DNA from 2 places in the Pseudoalteromonas sp. BZB3 genome. Region 2 is predicted to be linked to the other one. Evidence: riboswitches for the same ligand, from Rfam matches in the RefSeq annotation. Region 2 holds a riboswitch; the other holds the start of a gene.
The links. A riboswitch is a leader RNA that binds a small molecule or an ion and turns the genes downstream of it on or off. The one in region 2 is predicted to bind lysine.
Positions count from the first base shown of each region.

Region 1 (10,799 bases), on a different contig from region 2:
TCCTCGTATACAAGGTAATAGTTCAACAAACAAAGCTGAAGTTAAATGGAATGGTCAAACTGTACTAAGCCTTAATTCTACAACTCGCGGTTGGCAGTCATTTAACGTCACTGTAACTGCTGACTCTGATTCATCTGAGTTGCGTTTTGTTGGTACAGGCAAGAACGATAGCCTTGGCGCATTCATCGACAATGTAAGTGTGACTAAAAAGCAAGCATGCCACACAGGTATTTTCGGTATTAATAATTATGGCGACCTAGAAACAGGATACGTATACAAATTCGATCTTGAATCTAAAACGTACAGTGTTGTTGCTGGCGCACAAAACACAGCATCTAACATTGCTAGCCACAACGGCAAGCTATATTTCATGGAACAATTAGATTCAAAAACTAAAGCATCTAAGCTTTGGTCTTTAGATTTAGAAACAGGTACTCAAACCGCTGAAGCAGATGCTACTTCATGGCCTATTTATCGCTCTGCAGTTACCGCTGACGGTCAGTCTTTACGTGCAACCAGCAAAACATATATGTACGACTACGATCTACAAACTGGCGAGAAAACGGTTTTAGGTAAAATGCGCTATTCTGGTGACACATTCTCACACGGTGATGTTGCCTATTCTGCAGATAACAACACGCTTTATGTGTTAACTGGCAAGTCTCTTTACACGATTGATGACAGTACTATGGCGCTGACATTAATCGGCCATCACGGAATTAATTGGGCATCTGGTTTGGCAATTTCTGACAGCGGTGCTCTATACGTATCAGGTCGTGTGTCAGGAGAAAACGCAAAAATTTACAGTGTAAATCCTCAGACAGCGGTTGCAACCTATGTGATGGATGCACCTGAACACATTAATGACTTAACGTTTGTAGACAACTACTGCAACTAAATATTCATTGGAAAATAGCTAGTTTTTACTGGCTATTTTTTTGCGCCAAATTTACCTTAAAATTCCTTTCAAAACCCTATCTATCGAGCATTAAGAGTTTGTTGATTACGTAAAAAGGCCCTAATTATCCTCAAAGGTTGATAAACTGCAACTCGCAGCTTTAACTTCAGTTCCACAAAGAAGCCTATCACTTTTGGTTCTGCTAACAGCAGTTTAAACTCCTCTAAACTTGGATCAGTTTCAACCTCAGTCTATTTGAAATAAACCCAGTAACATTGCTTAAAAAGAAATCTACACCATCAGACTATAATCTTTAGAAAAACAAGGAGAATTTACAGATCTATTTTGTGTAAGTGCAAGCCGTTTTAATTAAGATTAGCCGCTGTCATTTAATTTTTTATTTACAGCTTAGGTTATTCAAGTTTGGGCTTAACATTCTTAATTGGTTACTTTAATGAATTAATAAACATAAAAAAGCCCCAACAAATGTCAGGGCTGAATTATAAATTTTTATGTTTAAGTGCTTTGTGATTAATACAAACTTGCTTGGCTTTGCTTAATCGTATTACCTATTTCAAAGCTACATTTACAAATACCGCAGTCATTAATACCGGGCATACAAAACGAACATATTGCGCAAAGTAATAATGGAAACCGCTACTTGCTTCTAAGAGCTTATTGCCTCTTTGCCACATCCAGCCGACTGTCAAAAAGTAGAACAGTCCCATTAAAGGTAATTGATATTGTGTGAACACACTGATAATCAAACCAAATAGCCATTCAAAATTAAGTATAATCGTCGTTGAAACCAACATAATCACTAGAGTTACCCAAATTGTGGCACTTTTTCGTTTCAAACCATGGTTTTCCACTAAAAAAGAAACGGGTATCTCAGTAGAAGATATTGTAGAAGTTAATGAAGCAATAGACATAAGTACGAAAAAGGTTAGACCTACAAATAGGCCTATTTGCCCCATATTCATAAATAGCTCTGGCAAAACAGCAAAAATCAAGCGCCCTTCCCCGATAAGTTTACCATCTTGAAAAACCTCAACGCCACTTTGCTGCGCAACAAATATTGCAGGAATGATTAATAAACCTGCAAGAAAAGCAACACCAGTATCAAGCAAGGCAACACTCGCAGTTAATTTAGGTAAATTTTCATTTGGTTTTAAATACGAGCCATAGATCATCATGCAGCCAACCCCTAATGAAAGTGAGAAGAAAGCTTGACCCATAGCAGCAATAACCAAATCAGGATCTGTTACTTTTGAAAAATCTGGTACTAAATAAGCCTTAAAGCCTTCTATAGCACCGTCAAGCGTTGCCATATAACCAATTAAACCTATAAGTAATAACAATAATAAGGGCATTAATCTTCTAGACCATGCCTCTATACCAGACTTAACACCTTGTAAAATGATACTGGCAGTAAGCAATAACATAAGCGGGGTGAAAATGAAATTCCGCAATGTTGAGTCACCTTTTAAGAATTCTGCGAGTTTATTTAGTTCTAATAGCCTTGCAAGTGGTTCAAGTGAAAAGGCCAGCATCCAACCAGCAACGATCGAATAAAAACTTAACATCACAATGGCACCACATAGGCCAACATAACCTGCTGTAGCGCCCACTTTAGGATTGCTGTCCTGCCATGCTTGTTTAAGTGCTTTAACTGGATTAGATTGTGCTTGGTGACCTATGTACAACTCAGTGTACAAAGCTGGTAATGCCAAAAGAAATATAACCACAAAGTACACTAATAAAAATGCACCACCACCATGGTTTGCAGCTTGGGTAGGAAAGCCCCAAATATTTCCAAGCCCTACAGCAGCACCAGCAGCTGCCAAAACAAAGCCTAGGCGACTTTGAAAGCCATCACGCAATTGAGCCATTTTGATATCTTTATGTTTTTGTTATAGACGGGTGAGTATACGCAAGTTAAAACCCTTTGCGAAGCAACTGAGTTTAATAACATAGAGTTTCTAGTTATGGTACTGACACTTTCTATCAAATATTTGCATTAAAAAAGCGAGCTGAGTATTAATGCTCAGCTCGCTTGATAGAATTTAACAATGAAACGCCTTCTTAACACGCTTCTAGCAGGTGCGCATGTATCGATTGAACAACGTTATCTGATTCACTTTGTTCAACTAAAAAGCACAAATTGTGTTTACTTGCACCATGGCAAATTAATCGAATGTTAAAGTTTTTAAGTACATTCATAAAATTCACTTCGTGTTGACGAAGCTGGATCTCAGAACCAATCAGGGCAACCAAGGTCAGATTTGTCTCTACAGTTACATGACAGAATTCACTCAACTCTTCTAAACACGCTTGATCAAGTTCAGGTCTAGATGAACTCAATGCATTATCAAGTGTGATGGCAACACTGATCTCAGAAGTTGTTACCAAATCTACCGAGATATTATATTTACTTAGAATAGTAAAAATACGCGCTAAAAAGCCGCTCGCCAACAACATTTCTGGGCTCTTTAACGTTAAAAGAATCTGATTCTTACGTTGTGTAACGGCTCTGATCCCAGCTTTTGATTCGGTTTCTTTTTCAATCCAAGTACCACCGGCTTGAGGTTCGCGACTAGAACCAACAAAGACCGCTATACCGCTTCGACTCGCAGGCAAAATGGTTGCTGGGTGTAATACCTTTGCACCGAATGTGGCCATTTCAGCCGCTTCATCAAAGCTCAATCGAGCAATCGGTGACGCTTTTTTACATAAACGAGGATCTGTGCTGAATATGCCTACAACATCTGTCCATATCTGTACGCTTTGTGCACCTATCGCTTCCGCCAATAATGCGGCGCTGTAATCTGAACCACCTCTGCCTAGCGTGGTTGTTTGCCCATACGTATCACTGCCAATAAAACCTTGTGTTACTAATACTTTGTCTGCAAGTTGTGGCAATAAATGGTGCTCTGCTGCGTTTGCAGTTGCACTCACGTCAGGCGTCGCTTTCCCAAACTGGTTATCAGTTTTAAGTACTTGGCGTACATCAAACCTATCAGCAGCAACCCCTAGATTACGTAATACTTGAGTGAATAGAAAAGAGGATAGTCGCTCACCGAAGCTAAGCATTTCATCACATTGCTGTGCACTTAACGCAGGTAGTTCAGCAAGCTGTTCAAACTCGCTAATTGTTTGAGAGAAGCCGGTTGCTAAGTCTGCATCTAGTGTCAGTTTTTCTAAAATGGCGTCCTGGATATCAAGTACAGCTTTAACCAGGGTTTTACGCTCTGCTAAATCAGCTTTTTGCTGAGTTAATGTCACTAGGTGATTAGTAACACCTGCACTGGCACTTACTACTACAATACGTACTTGATTATCATCATGAATAATTTGTGCACAGCGATGCATTGCTTCAAAATTGGCGACACTTGTACCACCAAACTTAGCAACTGTGAACTGGGAAGTCATTTTATCTCCTTTATGAACACTGTGTGTTCAACATCAATAAGGAGAACTCGGCAAGAATATACGGATAGATTTGATATGCTCATTGCCAGAAGCTCTCCACCATAAATCGGTGACAGTTCCGAGGATTCAGCCTCGTAAACCGAAAAATAACAGCGACGTACTGAAATTCTTCTCGGCGAACACTTCCCTCACTGACTGTCATCGGTATACGTCACCTCAAACCAGCTACCTAAGTTTCGCGCCTCTTCTGTTTATTTTGCGTAATCTAAGCTGAACTTAGGCAAAATAAAACCCGCGCAAACGCAAGTTTGTGCGGGTTTTTAAAAAGTAACTTTTAGACGTCTAGGTGTCAAGTACTGTTTTAACTAATTTGTACTTAAAGCTTCTAAATCATCATGCCTGCGTAATAAGCACCTACATAACCTACTGAATAAGCTATAAGTAGATAAAAGAACATACGTAAGTAGCTCACAAACGTAAGAGCTTTAACCTTGTTCATTGCAATAATGCCTGCAGCAGAGCCGATGATTAGCATTGAACCACCAACACCCGTTGCATAGGTAAACATTAGCCACTGCTGTGTAGACATAGTGATATCAGCTTTTAAAAGTGCCGCAGTTAAAGGCACGTTATCTACTGCTGCAGACATAATACCAACAATATAATTCGCATACTCGGGTTTAAGGTAATCATACAACTGAGTGAATTTAACTAAGAAACCCACTTCTTTTAGTGCACCTACCACAAGTAAGATACCAACGAAGAACAGCAGCGTGTCGTATTCTATCTCGCGAATGTAGTCGATAATTTTGCGGTTTACGTCTTTTTTTCTCATTAAGAACTGAGCAACTAAGAACATCAGAGACAAGCCAAATAACATGGTTAATAAAGGTGGCACTTGATACTCAACACTCAAGAATAAAGTTGAAAAGACCGTTAATGCAAAAATACACGCTATTGTTACATCCGTTTTCTCAATCCGACGTGTTTGTTCTTTTTCAAACACAATTGTTTCATTCATGCCAAAAGACAGCAATGTAGCCAACACGACTACGCTCACAATCGCTGGAGTCACGAGCAATAATAAGTCTGGAATGGTTACTTTATCGGCAAGAAATATCATAAGTGTTGTCACATCGCCTGTGATCAATGATACTCCTCCTGAGTTGACACTAAATATGATTAAAGTTGCATATTTTATAAGCTTCTTTGGGTCTAATTTCAGCGACATAACAACAGCTAATGAAATGAGCGTTGCTGTAATATTGTCTGAAATTGACGAAAATACAAAAGCGGCAATGCCAACCAGGAACATGAGTTTACGTTCGCTGATTTGTGATGGCATGACACGGTGCACGATATTTTGTATAAAGCCTTTAGAGTTTAGATAAGCGACGAAAGTCATTGTGGCCATTAAAAATAGCCACAAGGTTGCTATTTCTAATATGTTGTGGTTTAGCTCATGTTGTACATTTTCTGGGCTTTGACCATGTATTGGAGAGATAAAGGCGATAATCCAACATAAAGTACCAAAAAAAAGTGTAGTTTTGGCCTTGTTTACATGGATTATATCCTCTATAACGATGAGCACAAAAGCTATCGCTATCAGTGTTAGGATTATAGTAGTAACCATAATGCGTAAACAACCTGTGTTTAAAAATTAACAAAAATGGTGGGTAACGTAAGTCGGCGCAGATTCTAGCATTATAGGTACATGTAAGCTATCAATATAAGTATAAAATACGGTCTTTTTTCACAAAAAAGACACAAAGTGGAAAAATATGATCCCAGCGAAGAAAGTTTTAAATACGCTCACTGAACACTGGTCTGTCATTGAGCTTTTGTTTAAACGTTTCAAAATGACTGACTTCAGCATCAAAGACGTTCAAAACATCATAAAAAACAAAAATCCTCATTGGAAAAGTGACAAAATATTCAAGGAAACTAATAAATTATTAAATCAGGAAATAATCATACCACTGGCAAAATCGTCACAATTAGAAATTAACAGAGCGATTGCTGATTTCATCAGTTTTTTATTGCAAGAAGAAGACTTAGGCCTTGCTGCTGAAATAACTGTTTTAGTCACAGATCTTGAACGACTCGGGAACCGCCTAGCACAGTCTGGTGAAGATGGAGACTTTACTGAGTTACGTCGATTTAGCCGCATTATGGACGAGCGAGTGCGTAAAATCGTCAAGCTGTTTAATCACAATGAAAACGCTATTTTTAACATTGTAGAGCAAGCAAAGTCTGATACTAGCCATGTTTCACTTCAAAAGCGTTATAAAGCCGTCATAGAGGCATTCGACGAGTATATTGAACCTATGTTAGATATGGTCGATATACGTGGTGACTTTCATCGCTGCTTCAATCGCATAGAAATGCAAATTAGTGTTCAGATAGAACATATCGAACTCTTTGGCCGTGGCAGTATTGACAAGCGCATGCTAGAACAACTTCGTACTCGTATTCTTGATATGCACCTAGTTGGTCGAGAAAGTCTGCGTAAGAGTGCTGATATGCTAATGCCACTACGAGAAGAACTGCGCCGTAACAACCTTATTACGCGACAAGCATCTAAAGTACTAGGTCTTATTCGTAAAAACGGCGTTGAACGTACATTAAGTGCCGTACAACCTGAGTTTGTCTCTGATATTCAACGCTTTTCATTAGGGCAACAACGCCATATGGTTGCCTATATGGCAAGTTTAGTAGAGTTTGAGCATGACGAATACGAGCTTCCCGATAAAAACGATGTGCCAGCCTATGAGAGCCCAAATATTCCAGATTACAACAACGTAAGAACGACTTTCGCAAAAACAGGCAAAAATCGAACGGCGATTTTAGGTTTCTTATCAGAACAATATCCAGATCTCGAAGCCGATGAGATGCTGTTTTTATATCAAAAGTTAATTAACGATATAGATCTCGAATTACAACAAGACGAACAACGCACAAGCGTTTCTATTTCGGGACAGACATTCAAACTGTATCCATTTAATGCCGCCAACAAGCAAGAACTAAAGAATGACAAACATTAATTTAACTGATTTATCAGAATTACAAGCCATCAATAAAAAATTGGTTAGCGGGTATCACATCAGTGAACAAGACACCACCTTATGGCAGCAACTAGACCAAAACATTGATGCTTACCAAGCCTTATTTACTGCGCTAGGTCACGATCTTATTCATGATGCCCGAGGTTTTTACTATTTAGGCAGTGATGAGAGCACACCTAACATGGGTAAGATTTCGCGTGCCATTGCATTAACTATCTATATTCTTATCGAGCATTACGCGAACCAAGGTAAAGATCCCCTTCGCGCTCTCTTTGATAACGTCGCCGACTTAGAACTGATGCAAACACTGGTACAAATGAACAAACACCTGTTTGACCAACTCGACATTTTTTCAGGCTCAGAACTTCGTAAAGACGTGTATTTACGCATGGTGCGCTTAGGGCTGGCTAAAGAAGTTGAGCAAGGCTTTGTATTACTCGCGCCAGTTTATAGATATATCGATGCATTAATGGAAGTAAATGATAATAACTTTGACGAACTCGAGGAAGAAGTATGAGTAAGTTATATGGATTAAGTAAGCTTGCACTGCTAAATACGGCGGGCTATGCAAAATGTGTGATCCCGCTAAATAAGAGTGCCTCTATTTGTGCGCCGAACAATACTGGTAAAAGCTCGGTGATTAATGCGCTGCAATTTCCGTTGATCAACGACCTGCGTTTAACTGAATGGGATGGTCACGATTTAGAAGAAACACGTAAATTCTACTTCTCAAGCGATCAAAGTTATATCTTACTTGAAGCCAATCTACCCCACGGTGATGTCGTCATCGGTGTTGCAGGTTTAGGCAAGATTGCAGGTTATGCCCACCAGTTTTTCTGCTATCCAGGTAAGCTAGATTTAAATGATTTCACGCAAGACAAAAGCATCATTAAATATACCAAGCTGTTTAATCACTTGGAGAGCAAAGGCAAAAAAGCGGTCGAATTAAAAGCACAAGAGCTAAATGCCCTACTCATTGGTGGCGCAACGCAATTTGATGGTGATATTAACTTGAAAATGATCCCATTAAATAACGTACAGGATGCGTCTATTTATAAAGAGATTTTCAGACGAATTTTAAACTTGCATAAGTTAGGTGCACAAGACGTAAAACGCTTTATGCTGCGTGTATTTGAACGTCATATGTCAAACTCAAAAGTCGATTTTTATGAAGTATGGCGTCGCGCTTTTGATAAAGTAAACCACTCTCGTCGCGAACTTGCTGCCCTTGAATCAATGCAAGAGCCCATTGCAGCCCTTGAACAAATGCTAGATAGCGAGAGCGGTATAAAAGGTAAACTTGCCGCCTACGCCCCTAAAATTGATATGGCACTGGTTGAATTTGCCGATTATCAGGAATCACAAATGAGTGAGCTTGAAGCTCAACTAGAAGATATAGAGCAAGAAAAACACGACTTCGAACAAAAACAACAACTTTACTTACAACAGTCAGGCGACATTACCCGCCGCCAAGCGCAAATTGAGCAGTGGTTTATTGACTACTCGGCTCTTAAAACTGAGTTTGAATTAACCAATCATGCGACCTTAAAAACCAATCTGCAATTATTGAAAAAAGAATACGAGCAGTTGTCGTTTTCTATTAATAGCGCGCAAGGGCAAAGCTTACATACCCTTGATTATCGTATTAACGAGAACAACAAGCAGATCAAGAGTCTGAAGCTGCAACTTAAAAACCTTGAGTTCAATTTGTTTACTCGTATGCGTGAAGAGCTGTCTCTAAAAGAAGTCGAAGAAATTTCTCGTATTTTGAATCCAGATATTCTGAGCTTTGCAACGACAAGCCAAGGTGAAGTTGACATTCATGACGAAGACGCTTTTGGTGAGTTCTTAGCAAACTTATCAAACAGCGTAAAAGGCGGTGAATTAAAACTGCCAGGTGCAACCATTAAGCTTAAAAAGCTCAGTCCTGTGCAAATGCAAAGTGGCGAGAACAAAGCACAGTTAAAAGCGCAGTTAGAATCATTACAGCAATCATTAGTCGAGCTCAAACAACAGCGTGAAGTTGCAGTAAACGTAGTACAAAAGCAGCAAGAGCGTGATACTTTATATGACGAGCTAATGGCGCTAGAAGCAACGCTTAAACGCTTCGAGCAATACCAAACTATGCTGCAATCTGTTGAAGCGCAATCATTACTCAAAGAGCAATTAGACGCTGAGCGCGAGCAAGTAGACAGCTACCTTCAAGATATTCAACGCAACGCCAGCTCAATCTCAGATAGGCGTTCAATTATCTTATCGAAGCAAGACTTAATTAAACGTCAAGGGGACCGATTAAAACAGGTTAAATCTGAGCGTATTGATCACACACTAGACATAGTGAGCGAGCAACAAACGCCTTACCCTGTTGAGATAAATCTCGATTTTGACAACTTGGCTGATGTGATCCATCAGTTCAATAAAGATTGCCATGAGCTGCGTAACCTAGCTGTCAACGTGCGTAATACCTATTTGCATATTTACAATGCGGGTATCACTAAGTTTGATAATGAATCTGATGAATTTACTAAATATCAGAAACTTATCAGCGCATATCATAATATTGACAATGAACGTGATGCGGTTGAGAAACAAGCACGTGTTGCCCTGACTGAGGTTGCTGCAACCATTAAAGGCCTTCGTGAAGATTTAGATCGTTTACGTCGTGAAATGAACAGCTTTAACAAAGGGATCAGTCAGCATAGGATCTCAAACTTAAAAGCGTTTAAGATCAACGTGATCCCTCGTAAGATGCTAGTTGACTCTATCGATACGATTATCAACACATCTGACAGTTATGAGAAAGGTGACAATCTTGATCTATTGAGTGAATCACCTACGGACGAAAAAGCCGTTAACGAAGCAAAAGATCATTTAATAAAGCTTGCCAGCGAAAAAGCTGGTTTAACGCTTACCGATTTATTCGACATTCGTTTTGAAGTGGTTAACCGAGCCGGTGAGACTGAACATTTCGATAAAATCGATTCTGCTGGTTCTAACGGAACACGTATTACAATCAAGCTGTTATGTGGTATGTTGTTCATTCGTTATCTATTATCAGATCAGGAACAGACTTTGTATCGTATTCCTATCTATATAGATGAAGCGGCTGATATCGACCCGCAAAACCAAAAAGCCATTATAGAAACTGCATTGAGTTTCGGCTTTGTACCAATTTTTGCTTCGGTTAAACCGCAAATCAGTTGTGACTACTTAGTGCCAATCCGTAGTGTAAAAGATGGCAGTCAGAACTGGGTTGACGAAAAAGATTGGATTGAAGTGGAACATTCTGAGGCCAGTTAGGTCTCAGAAAGCAAATGACATTATCAACTGGGATGGAAGCCAGAAACTAGGAGAACGCTATGTTAAAGCATTTATTTATTGCAGTATTGCTCACGCTCGTTGCG
Region 1 is NZ_JBECOS010000015.1:116,634-127,432, forward strand. It holds gene ABMY35_RS17340 (DUF642 domain-containing protein) at 1-898, shown strand, start outside; gene ABMY35_RS17345 (sodium-dependent transporter) at 1,468-2,790, opposite strand; gene lysC (lysine-sensitive aspartokinase 3) at 2,984-4,330, opposite strand; lysine riboswitch at 4,412-4,585, opposite strand; gene nhaD (sodium:proton antiporter NhaD) at 4,716-5,963, opposite strand; gene ABMY35_RS17360 (hypothetical protein) at 6,112-7,374, shown strand; gene ABMY35_RS17365 (hypothetical protein) at 7,361-7,912, shown strand; gene ABMY35_RS17370 (ATPase) at 7,909-10,695, shown strand; gene ABMY35_RS17375 (DUF4136 domain-containing protein) at 10,755-10,799, shown strand, end outside.
Region 1: linked by a shared signal. The riboswitch ahead of lysC (lysine-sensitive aspartokinase 3) and the one ahead of dapA (4-hydroxy-tetrahydrodipicolinate synthase) in region 2 are both predicted to bind lysine.

Region 2 (10,799 bases):
TTAAAGCTAAATACGAAACCTTGGTTCTCCCAGATAAAATTAGCGTAAAGTCGATTCCAAGAACGAGAGAAAGGCTGCGAGCGGCCATTAGATTGGTGAGACAGACCTAAAATTATGGCCATTTCGTCTCCCCAGAGTACATTTTCATCGTCTAAAAAGTTAATCCAGAATATTTCGGGTTCATAATCCGTTTCTCTGAAAGGAGAAGAGATTTCTTTGTTATAAAACTGCCAATATGATTGTAAAGTAAAAGCTGTGTAGATTGCTTGGTCTGGATCGGCAAAACCTGTATAGACAGGTACTTTTAATGAAAGCTGATACTTAACTTCAAAGTTATCTAGCTCCTCAGTCTGAGTTGGTGCGCCTTTTATTTGAAAAGGTGTGTTGTTTGGCTCCGTAATATATGACACAGGTAGCATATAATTTCTTCGATGTGGCGTGAGCACATTACGGTTATTTTGTGTAATTTTCTCTCTTAAGATACGCTCATCTAATGCACTGATATGGTGATCTTTTTTAATGTTTTCACACTGCTGTTTGATATCCGCTACTTTAGTATTGTCATCGCTGATAACAAGTGCGTTCAAAATACATTGCTGTACCAAATCTAATTCGTTATCAGTGGTCGATGTATTTGCAAAAGATTGCAAAGAACAGCAGGCTACTAGGGCTATTGAAATTAAAGAATATAATTGCATAGAGTTTACGGTATTTGTCCTTGCCATAGGTCAGTATACATCGGGTAACTGGGGTTGAGGTAGATCAATTACATACTTTTTATTTAAAAAGGCCGGCGGCAAAAGCCGCCATACCTTAGTAAGCGACACTCAATAAAAGGTGCTTACTCTCACGCAATAAGGTGAAGCCTTACAGCTCGAAATAGTTTGTGAAGAACTTATACAGTTCAGTGCCTTGATTCACGCTGGCCGAAGCAAAATGCAAAATTGTGATGGCATCTGTATCTAAAGTGATTTCATGCAATGGCTTTTCTGATAAGTACTGTTCCATACGTAAAATCTTCGCAATGGTGTCACCAGCTTTAATGTGACTGCCAAGTTCGGCGTTGTACTCGACCATGCCACCCATAGGGGCATAAAACGCAAGATAGTCGTCAAGCATGCAGGCATAACGGGTAATAGGCTTAGGCGTAAACTCAGCACCGATAAACACTTGCTTGTGATTTAAGTAACTCAAGATACTTTCAGCATCGAGTTTCGCCTCGGTTAGATCGATTTTCTCTTGCGAGCCCAGTTCAACGGTGAAAGCTTCAACCCACACTGGAATATTGCGACCTTGCGCTTTGTAGGCTTCGCTTAATTGCCACCAAGGACAGAAAGTCGCTTCGTCCATCGCGCCATCAAATTCATTGGGGATCAACAGCACATGTTCAATGTCAAAGTAGCTGGCACTGGCTTTCGCATATTCAGGACAGTACAAATGCTTTGCTGAGATCGGACCGGTATGAAGATCTAACACTATGTCAGCTTCATGCGCTAAACGCTGCAAGGTCACAGCGATCCGTTTGCCGGTATTTACGCGATAAGCGGGTTGATCTAGAAACGCTTGAGTCTGATCAACAAGCAGAGCACGGAATTTACTTTTGATTTCATCTTCTGGCGCATCTAAATGTTCGCTAACAAATGACTCGATCAGTTTACTGTGATCGTGATACATGCGGTTCCAGTTGGTGCCGGTGATCGGATCAAAACGACCTAAAGTAAATTCCCCCGACTTTTGATTACAACCGATCGGATTCGCATAAGGCACTAAGGTGATATCTGAAGAAAGTGTTTGTGTTTTTAGTTGCTCAAGTAATTGGTAAATAACCGCGTTACCTTGTACTTCTGCGCCATGCATATTGGCTTGAATATACACTTTAGGCCCGCTGCCATTGCCTTTTAAACGATACACAGGAATGGTTAAAGGGAGGCCATTGGCAATCTCACCGACTTGAATATGTTCTTGGGTAATTGTATTCATGGGATCACCTACACTAAATAACTTGCGGCGCTTTGACATTCACGCACGCAGACAACTTGGCCTTGCTCAATCACATATTCAGCAGGCAATTCATGACATAAAAAGAACGGCATACTTTCGGTATACCCATAAGCGCCACATTGACTGAACACCACCCAGTCGTGCTCGTTAATATCTTTGGGCAGAGCGTGCTTACCTAAACTGTCTAGCGCAGTACAAAGCGGACCATGAACAAGATAATCTTGTGATGGTGCGCTAGATTGGCGTAATAATTCACCCGGAAAAGCTTGGTTTGTCACCGCTGGGCGTAATATGTGATTAATACCACCTGCGACAATCAGTTGGTGCTCACCATAATTCAGCTTTTGCTCAACCACGGGGTTTACATAATGGCCGATTTCACCCACCGCGTAACGGCCTAGCTCCATCCACAGCTCTTCAACTCCTGCTGCGGCTTTAATGGTTGCCAGTGCATCGACTAATTTAGACCAAGCGAGGCGATCAGTATCGGTAGTGTAAGGAATACCTAAACCGCCGCCTAAATCTAAAATTTGGCATGTAAAGCCAAGTTGCTCTGCCAAATCGGTCAGTGGCGTGATCATTTGTGACCATAGCTCAGCCAGTTTTTCGGTGCTGAGCATATTGCCCCATTGGAAAATATGCAGGCCAACGAAATTAAGCGCAGGGTAGTCTTGAATAGTCAGTTGCTGCCACTCTTCAAGCCCTAAACCAAATGGCGTTAAGCTGTCGCCACCAAGTGGGTTCTTTTCGCCATCGGGCCAGCGTAATTGCACACGCAGTAGAATGCGCAACTGCATCTGATGTTCTGTTGCAGCTTGGTTTAACCAAGCTACTTGATTCAAACTTTCTGCCACAAAGGTGCGTACACCTTGTGACAAAAAGTGTTGGATCTGCTTTTTAGATTTAGCAGGTCCGGTGTTGAGCACACGGTTAGCAGCCACGCCTTGACGCAATACTTGGTCAAGTTCGCCACTGCTTGCTACGTCAAAGTCAAAGCCTGCTTTATCTAAAGTTTGGATCACCTTAGAAAGTGGATTGGCTTTAACGGCATACCATAACTTCACCACAGATTGCTCTGTCAGTGGTTTTAAATGCGCGTATAACGCATCTAGGTCATAGACAAAAAACGGTGTGTCGTTCTGCTCACTGATCGCAGTGATATGCTGACGTAGCTGTGTGCTCAAAAAGCTCATTAGCGTAATACCTCTTCAAGGATTAAAGACGCATCGCTTTGCTCATCGCGGTATTTAACAATTAAAGCACATGACATACTTAAGCCTTGATCGCGGCCCCATGCACTTGAAGACGGACGAGAACCAGGAATAACAATTGCATTCTCAGGGATTGGCTCGCCTTTTTCTAATACGCGCTCGTTCACACAGTCATAAACAGGAATGGTTGCAGATAAACGGACACCTGGAGCAAGTACAGCCCCTTTCTTAACAACCACCCCTTCAACGATCACACAGCCAGCACCGATAAACGCATCATCTTCGATAACCACTGGGCTTGCGCCAACAGGCTCTAATACACCACCTAGTTGCACAGCTGCACTTAGGTGAACGTTTTTACCTACTTGTGCACATGAGCCAACTAGTGCATGGCTGTCTACCATAGTACCTTCATCGATGAATGCGCCTATGTTTACATACGCTGGTGGCATAATGATTGTGCCAGAAGCCACATAGGCGCCGCGACGTACACTTGAGCCACCTGGTACCATACGTACGTTTTGTTCTGCATTGAAACCTTGTGGTGCTAGGTTGTCTTTATCAACAAAACCACCTGGGAATTCAACGTTCGTGCCGTTTCTGAATGCTTCTAAAATGCCTTGCTTTACTTCCACGTTGGCGTGCCAGTTGCCCTGCTCGTCTTGAGTTGCCGCACGTACGCTACCGTTTTCTAAATTGTTTAATAGTTCTAACCAGCTCATGTTTTACTGCCTTAATTCCAAGATAAAATTGTGTCGTTTGCACGCTCAATCGCTGCATTACATTGCAGTTCTAGGTGCGTAAGAGGAGGACGAAGATTCGGTGTTGCCAGAGTTCCCTGTTGGTGCATGAGCACTTTGACAGGAATTGGGTTGGCGACACTAAACAAGCTATTTACAGCTTGCGTCCAGGTGGTGAATAAGTTCGGATAAGTACCTGCTAAAGAGCGACGCACAAACTCAGCGGTTTGCTCTGGCCAGGCATTGGCTGCAACCGAAACTAGGCCTTTTGCGCCCGCTTGAGCAAAGTAGGGGATCAACCCATCGTCGCCACTATAAATGGCCAACTCAGGCGCTGCTTCACGGAATTGCTCAAATTTACTGATGTCGCCGCTGGCTTCTTTTAACGCCCATAAGTTGTCGTGGTGTGCAAGATTCTTTAGTACTTGTGGTGACACTTCGACGGCACTGCGACCCGGTACGTTGTAAAGCATACAAGGTAAGTCAGTGGCGTTAAGTAATGCATCAAACCACTGAGTCTGACCAATTACACCCGGTTTGGCATAAAGCGGTGAGCCAAGTAGGTAAGCGTGAATAGGGTGCTGATTGCAAAACTCAACCCAAGCTAATTGTTCTTGTAAGTTGATACCACCTACCGCGACCATAAGGGGGACGTTAGGTGCCAAGTTACAAACAAATTCAACAATCGCTTGTTGTTCAGACAGGGTAAGTGCTAAGCCTTCACCTGTGCTACCAAGCAACAAAATACCATTGCCTGCTTGTTCTTGCTGACGGACGAGTGTTGTAAGTATGTCAAAGTCAACTTGGTCTTGCGCGTCAAAAGGCGTCACCAAAGCTGTCCATAAAGGATAGTTGGATAAATCGTATTGTGATTTCATCTCTACCGAACTTATAGCATGTTCGGAGTAAGGAGGGTGTCCATACTTCGAACAATTAAAATTCGAAGAGCAATGGACTTAAAAAAGATAAGGCAAACTGGCCTTATTTATTCTAAGACCAGAAGCTCTCCACCAAAATTCTTGCGTCTTGCGCAATTGGTGACAGTCGCTGGGATTCAGCCCAGTCGCCCGAAGTAAACGTTTAGCAAATACGTTTGCTTCTCGGCGTTAATTCCCCTCGCTACGGCATCAACGGAGTTTGCTCTCCTCAACCGCGCTACCTGAATAACGCACCTCTTCCAGCCCTGGCAGCCAAGACAATGCTCCACTGCGCTCAAATAGGGTGAGGCGGCATTGAAACATTTTAGCCGTCTAGGTGTCAAGCAAAGGGGATTAAAAAATCATCTGTTTAAAACCAGAGGTTATAAACATGGGTATAAAAGAGATCAAAAAGCCCGGTGCAAGACCGGGCAAAGGGAGTTTGTTAATTTAAGAGTCGTGGCTTAGTGGCGCACTTTGATATTGCCTACACCCACTTCAACTTCTAAGTTATATTGGCCAGAGCCGAAGTATTCTGTTTGTGAGCTGACCATTTTCTTATGAGACTGAGCTTTGCCCGCAAAACCAGATAGACTCGTTTTACCTACACCGGATTCAAGGTTAACTTGTTTGAAGTCATCAATGGCTGTGTCGATACGCACTTTGCCCACACCTACTTCAACATCCGCTGTATTTTCAAGTGCTTGTATTTCAATTTTACCGACACCGACTTCAACATCTAGACGCATACTTTTAGGCACTTTGACTTCCCAAGTTTGCTCTAAATTATCATCATCAATAGACAGTGATAACTCTTGACGCTGACGCGAAGATTTTAGCTGTACTGCGCTTAAATCGACTTTATCAGTAAACCACCCATCATTATCTTTTGGCTCTAAACGAATGGTGACTTGGACTTGATCGCCATCGTAGCTCGTCATTTCTAGGCTGCCGACTGGAAAATCAATTTCTAATTCAGTGCTGTTTTCAAGATTAAATGATTGCTCAATGGTTCTAGAATCTTCGGCCCAAACTGGCGCAGAAATTACAGCAGTGGTTAAAGCAGCTAATAATAATTTTTTCATCGTCGTCACCCTGATTGATGTTGTTTAATAAGTTAGACGACAGGTGGGTTGAAAAAGGTTTAAAAGAATTTAAAAAAATTTTGAGGCAACAGCGAAAAGAAACGCCATTGCCTGTGCAGTAAGGGTTTAACCTACTGAGTTATAAGCGAGTTACATTAAAACCTTGTGCTTTTAACTGAGTGATTAAGCCATGCTTTTCAGGCAAGTGAAGGGCGCCCACAGCAATAAATAATGACTCTTTTGTCAATCTTGGTGTTAATTGTTCAACCCAATTATTATTACGCTGAGTCAGCATTACTTCTTCACTGAACTTACCATAGTCAGAATCATCAAAGCTAAGTTGGTAATACTTGTTTAAGGTGTCCATATCGCCTTTTTTCCAGGCATTAACTAAATCTAGAAAGTACTGCTCAACGTCTTTTAATTGCGCAAGCGTAGTGCTTATCATTAAGTCGCTCTTTACACCTAGCGAACTCAGCATTTCTAGTTGTTGCTCTAAAGTTTCTAACTCGCCGATAGGCTTATTATGTTTCTTAGCATGGGCAATGACCTGTTTGTCGATCCCAAAGTCTTCTTCATATCCAAGATTTTGATACTCAATCTGCATCATAGTGATCATCACAGCCCACGGCGCTAGATTTTCAAAAAGCGCAATATTGATCTGTTTTGCTGCAAAGTATTGCTTTAATGCTTCGAAATGCTCGGCGCTTATTTCATCTTTTAACGTTCTACCGTGCGGTAAAGTCATAAAAGGAATGGAGCGTTTTTGTATTTCAAATGCGTTGAGTGCCTCAATGTTAACTTCAACGATAACTTCATCAGTTTGCTCAATCGCTTGTGTGATTTTCTTTGGTAAACCATCCATGCTCTTATCACCAACATGAACCGTGCCAAATAAATAAGACGTGACCCCTGCTTTTTCGACCTTGAACAGGGCCGGAGAAAGAGCGATGGAGTGACTAGAAAAGCCAACTAAAAAAGCTAAAAGCAGCGTAAAAAAAACGCGGTTTACAGTGCTGAACATAGTATTCCCTTGTAAAAAAATTTCCCCAACATAATAACAAGTTTGTATAAAAAAGGGAGATTTGGTGATTTTTTGAATAAACAAAAAATGTGTTGTTAAATTTTGTATGTATTGAATAAGGCAGAGTTATTTTAAATTGATTGGATATTTATTTCTTATTTTTGGTTTTATTGAATTTTAAATGCGCTCGATGATGCTTTGAATCTGTAAATAACATAGGGCTTGCTGTTGACTTAATAGGCTACTCGCGGTACTAATAGAAAAAGAACGCAACGCGATGAATATTGTATACCGTTGCCGTAAATAATTCAGGTGATTTTTAAATGCTCAAAACAGCACATTCTCTACTAGTCGTGATTATCAACGTGGTGATTATTATTACCGCGGGGGCTGGTTAGTGCTGAAAGAAAAGTATTAAGCAAAAAGCCCCCCGCACTGAAAAGTTCGGGGGGCTTTTTCGTTTTAGGGTCGAATTTGAGTTAAACAGCAGTCAGATTGGGAATGAGGAACGAAGATGACAGGCGCAGAGTTACTAATAGATTTACTAGCCAAACATGGCGTTAAAGAGGTATTTGGTTACCCAGGTGGGGCAATCATGCCAATCTACGATGCGTTGTATGGCGCGCCTGTCAAACATTACCTGACTCGTCACGAGCAAGGCGCGGGTTTTGCGGCAGTAGGGTATGCCCGCAGTACTGGTAAGTTAGGCGTATGTTTTGCTACATCGGGCCCAGGTGCAACTAACTTAATTACCTCACTTGCTGATGCCATGATGGACTCAGTGCCCGTTTTGGCCATCACAGGGCAAGTACCGACGGCGGCTATCGGCTCTGACGCATTCCAAGAAGTTGACGTGTTAGGCATGTCTTTGTCATGTACAAAACACAGTTACATGGTTGAGCGCGCTGAAGACTTAGCAGAAGTATTGCAAGAAGCCATGCATTTAGCGTTATCAGGTCGTCCGGGTCCTGTTTTGGTTGATATTCCTAAAGACATTCAGCTAGCACAAGTACCATTTCACCCCTGGCTTGCGCTTGAAGAAGAAGCGCCCGAGCTCGACATGAACGAAGTCGTCAAAGCGGAGCAACTGCTAGCACAAGCGAAGAAGCCAGTGGCTTATGTGGGGGGTGGCGTACACAACGCGAACGCGCAAGCTGAGCTGATGCAATTTTTAAATAAAACGCACATGCCAGCTGTTTCAACATTAAAAGCGCTAGGCAGTGTTTTACCTGACTATGAGTATGATTTAGGCATGTTAGGTATGCACGGTGGTCAAGCTGCCAACCTAGCTGTGCAAGAGTGTGATGTTTTAGTCTGTATCGGCGCACGTTTTGACGACCGCGTAACAGGTAACTTGGCTAAGTTTGCCTCGAAGGCGAAAGTAATTCATCTTGATATTGACCCTGCAGAAGTTGGCAAGCGTAAACCTGCCGCTGCGTCGATGATTGGCGACCTAAAAGCCACCATTCCTCATCTAGCGTGTTTTGTGACAGATGCACAGTGGTTAGCACATACTTTAGAAATGAAGAAAACGCATGCTTGGCGTTATGACTACCCGGGCGAAAAAGTCTTTGCCCCTTATCTATTAAATGAACTCAGTAAGCGTATGCCAAAGACTGGCGTGGTGTGTTGTGATGTGGGCCAGCACCAAATGTGGGTGGCGCAGCATATGAAATTCACCAGCCCACACAACCATTTAAGTAGTGGCGGTGCAGGTACCATGGGCTTTGGTTTGCCCGCGGCAATCGGTGCACAAATCGCACGTCCTGATGACATGGTGATCACTGTCTCAGGTGATGGGTCAATCATGATGAACATCCAAGAACTGGCCACCATTCGCAGAAATAATCTTCCTGTAAAGATCTTAATATTAGATAACCAAAGACTCGGTATGGTAAGGCAGTGGCAACAGCTATTTTTTGAAGGGCGTTACAGTGAAACGAACTTATCGGATAACCCTGATTTTGTGCAGCTAGCTGCTGTTTTTGGTATTCCGGGACAAACCATTACCCATGCAAGCGAAGTAGATGCGGCGGTGGATGCGCTAGTGGAATCTGAAGGTCCTTATATCTTACACGCTTGTATCGATGATAAAGAAAACGTATGGCCGCTGGTTCCGCCGGGTGCCGCAAATGATGAAATGATGACGGAGAATGCATAATGAAACACCAACTAAATATTGCAGTAAAACAACAAAGTGTCGCAATTGAACGTTTCTTACGTGTGGTCCGTCACCGTGGATTCCAGTTATTAGACCTAGCTTTGGAAGGACAAGATGAATTGTTTCAAGTCAAAATGACCGTGGACAGTGACAAACCCATCTATCTATTAACCTCGCAACTGAGTAAGCTGGTTGAGGTAAAACAGGTTGAGTTGCAACCAATGCAGCAACAGGCTATTGGATAATCGTTCTATATCAAGAGCGAAAGAAAAGAATAATTAATACAAGGTAATAAACATGAGTAATAAATCTGACCTGATCTGGTTCAATGGTGAAATGGTACCGTCTGAGCAAGCGACGACACACGTATTAAGCCATGCGCTTCACTATGGTAGTTCAGTGTTTGAAGGTGTGCGCGCCTATGACACACCAAAAGGTGCGGCGATTTTCCGTTTACAAGACCACACTAAACGCTTATTCGACTCTGCAAAAATCTATCGTATGCAGATCCCTTACACGGTTGAAGAAATCAATGAAGCCTGTAAAGCGGCGGTACGTGAGAATGGCTTAAAGAATGCCTACTTACGTCCATTCGCATTCTTAGGCAATGTGGGTTTGGGTGTAAATCCTAAATCACACAAAGCCGATGTTGCAGTTGCAGCAATGGAATGGGGCACTTACTTAGGTGATGGTGCATTAGAAGCGGGTGTTGATGCCTGTATTTCTTCTTGGAATCGTTTAGCACCAAATACGATGCCTACAGCGGCTAAAGCTGGTGGTAACTATTTATCTTCGCAACTTATCTCAGGTGAAGCAAAGCGTAATGGGTATGTTGAAGGTATCGCACTAGATGTGAACGGTTACCTAAGTGAAGGCGCAGGTGAAAACTTATTCGTGATTAAAAATGGCGTGTTATTCACACCGCCTACCACTGCGGCCATCTTACCGGGTTTGACGCGTGACACTATGATGTACCTAGCTCGCAAAGCAGGCTTAGAAGTACGCGAAGAACCCATTGCACGTGAAGCACTTTATCTTGCTGATGAATTCTTCATGACAGGCACTGCAGCAGAAGTAACACCGGTTCGCAGCGTTGACCAAATTGAAATTGGTACGGGTAAACGTGGCGAAATCACCGAGCAATTACAGCAAGCTTACTTTGACCTAGTAAAAGGCCAAAGTGAAGATGAGAATGGTTGGTTGACTTATATCGACTAAGACGCTGTTGAGCGTTTAAGGTCTGGCTGCGACCTTAATAGCAGCCAACGAATTGAATATTGGGAATGAGGAAAGTCGGCAAGCAACCAGAAACTGCCGCATATTATTGAGGGCTAAACCATGGCTAAACTACGTAGTAAGACCACCACTGAAGGTAGACAACGCGCAGGTGCTCGTGCACTTTGGCGTGCAACAGGGATGACAGACAGTGACTTCGAAAAACCGATCATTGCTGTTGTGAACTCTTATACGCAGTTTGTACCGGGTCATGTGCACCTCAATCAGCTCAGCGATTTAATGGCGGATGCCATTCGTGAAGCGGGCGGTGTGCCTCGAGAATTCAATACCATTGCTATCGACGACGGTATCGCTATGGGTCACGGCGGTATGCTTTACTCACTGCCTTCACGCGACCTAATTGCTGACTCAGTTGAGTATATGG
Region 2 is NZ_JBECOS010000005.1:47,756-58,554, reverse strand. It holds gene ABMY35_RS05155 (phospholipase A) at 1-698, opposite strand, end outside; gene ABMY35_RS05150 (succinylglutamate desuccinylase/aspartoacylase family protein) at 868-1,980, opposite strand; gene ABMY35_RS05145 (PLP-dependent decarboxylase) at 1,989-3,194, opposite strand; gene ABMY35_RS05140 (2,3,4,5-tetrahydropyridine-2,6-dicarboxylate N-succinyltransferase) at 3,194-3,934, opposite strand; gene dapA (4-hydroxy-tetrahydrodipicolinate synthase) at 3,946-4,830, opposite strand; lysine riboswitch at 4,945-5,137, opposite strand; gene ABMY35_RS05130 (hypothetical protein) at 5,334-5,954, opposite strand; gene ABMY35_RS05125 (TraB/GumN family protein) at 6,094-6,978, opposite strand; gene ilvG (acetolactate synthase 2 catalytic subunit) at 7,493-9,139, shown strand; gene ilvM (acetolactate synthase 2 small subunit) at 9,139-9,384, shown strand; gene ABMY35_RS05110 (branched-chain amino acid transaminase) at 9,437-10,357, shown strand; gene ilvD (dihydroxy-acid dehydratase) at 10,478-10,799, shown strand, end outside.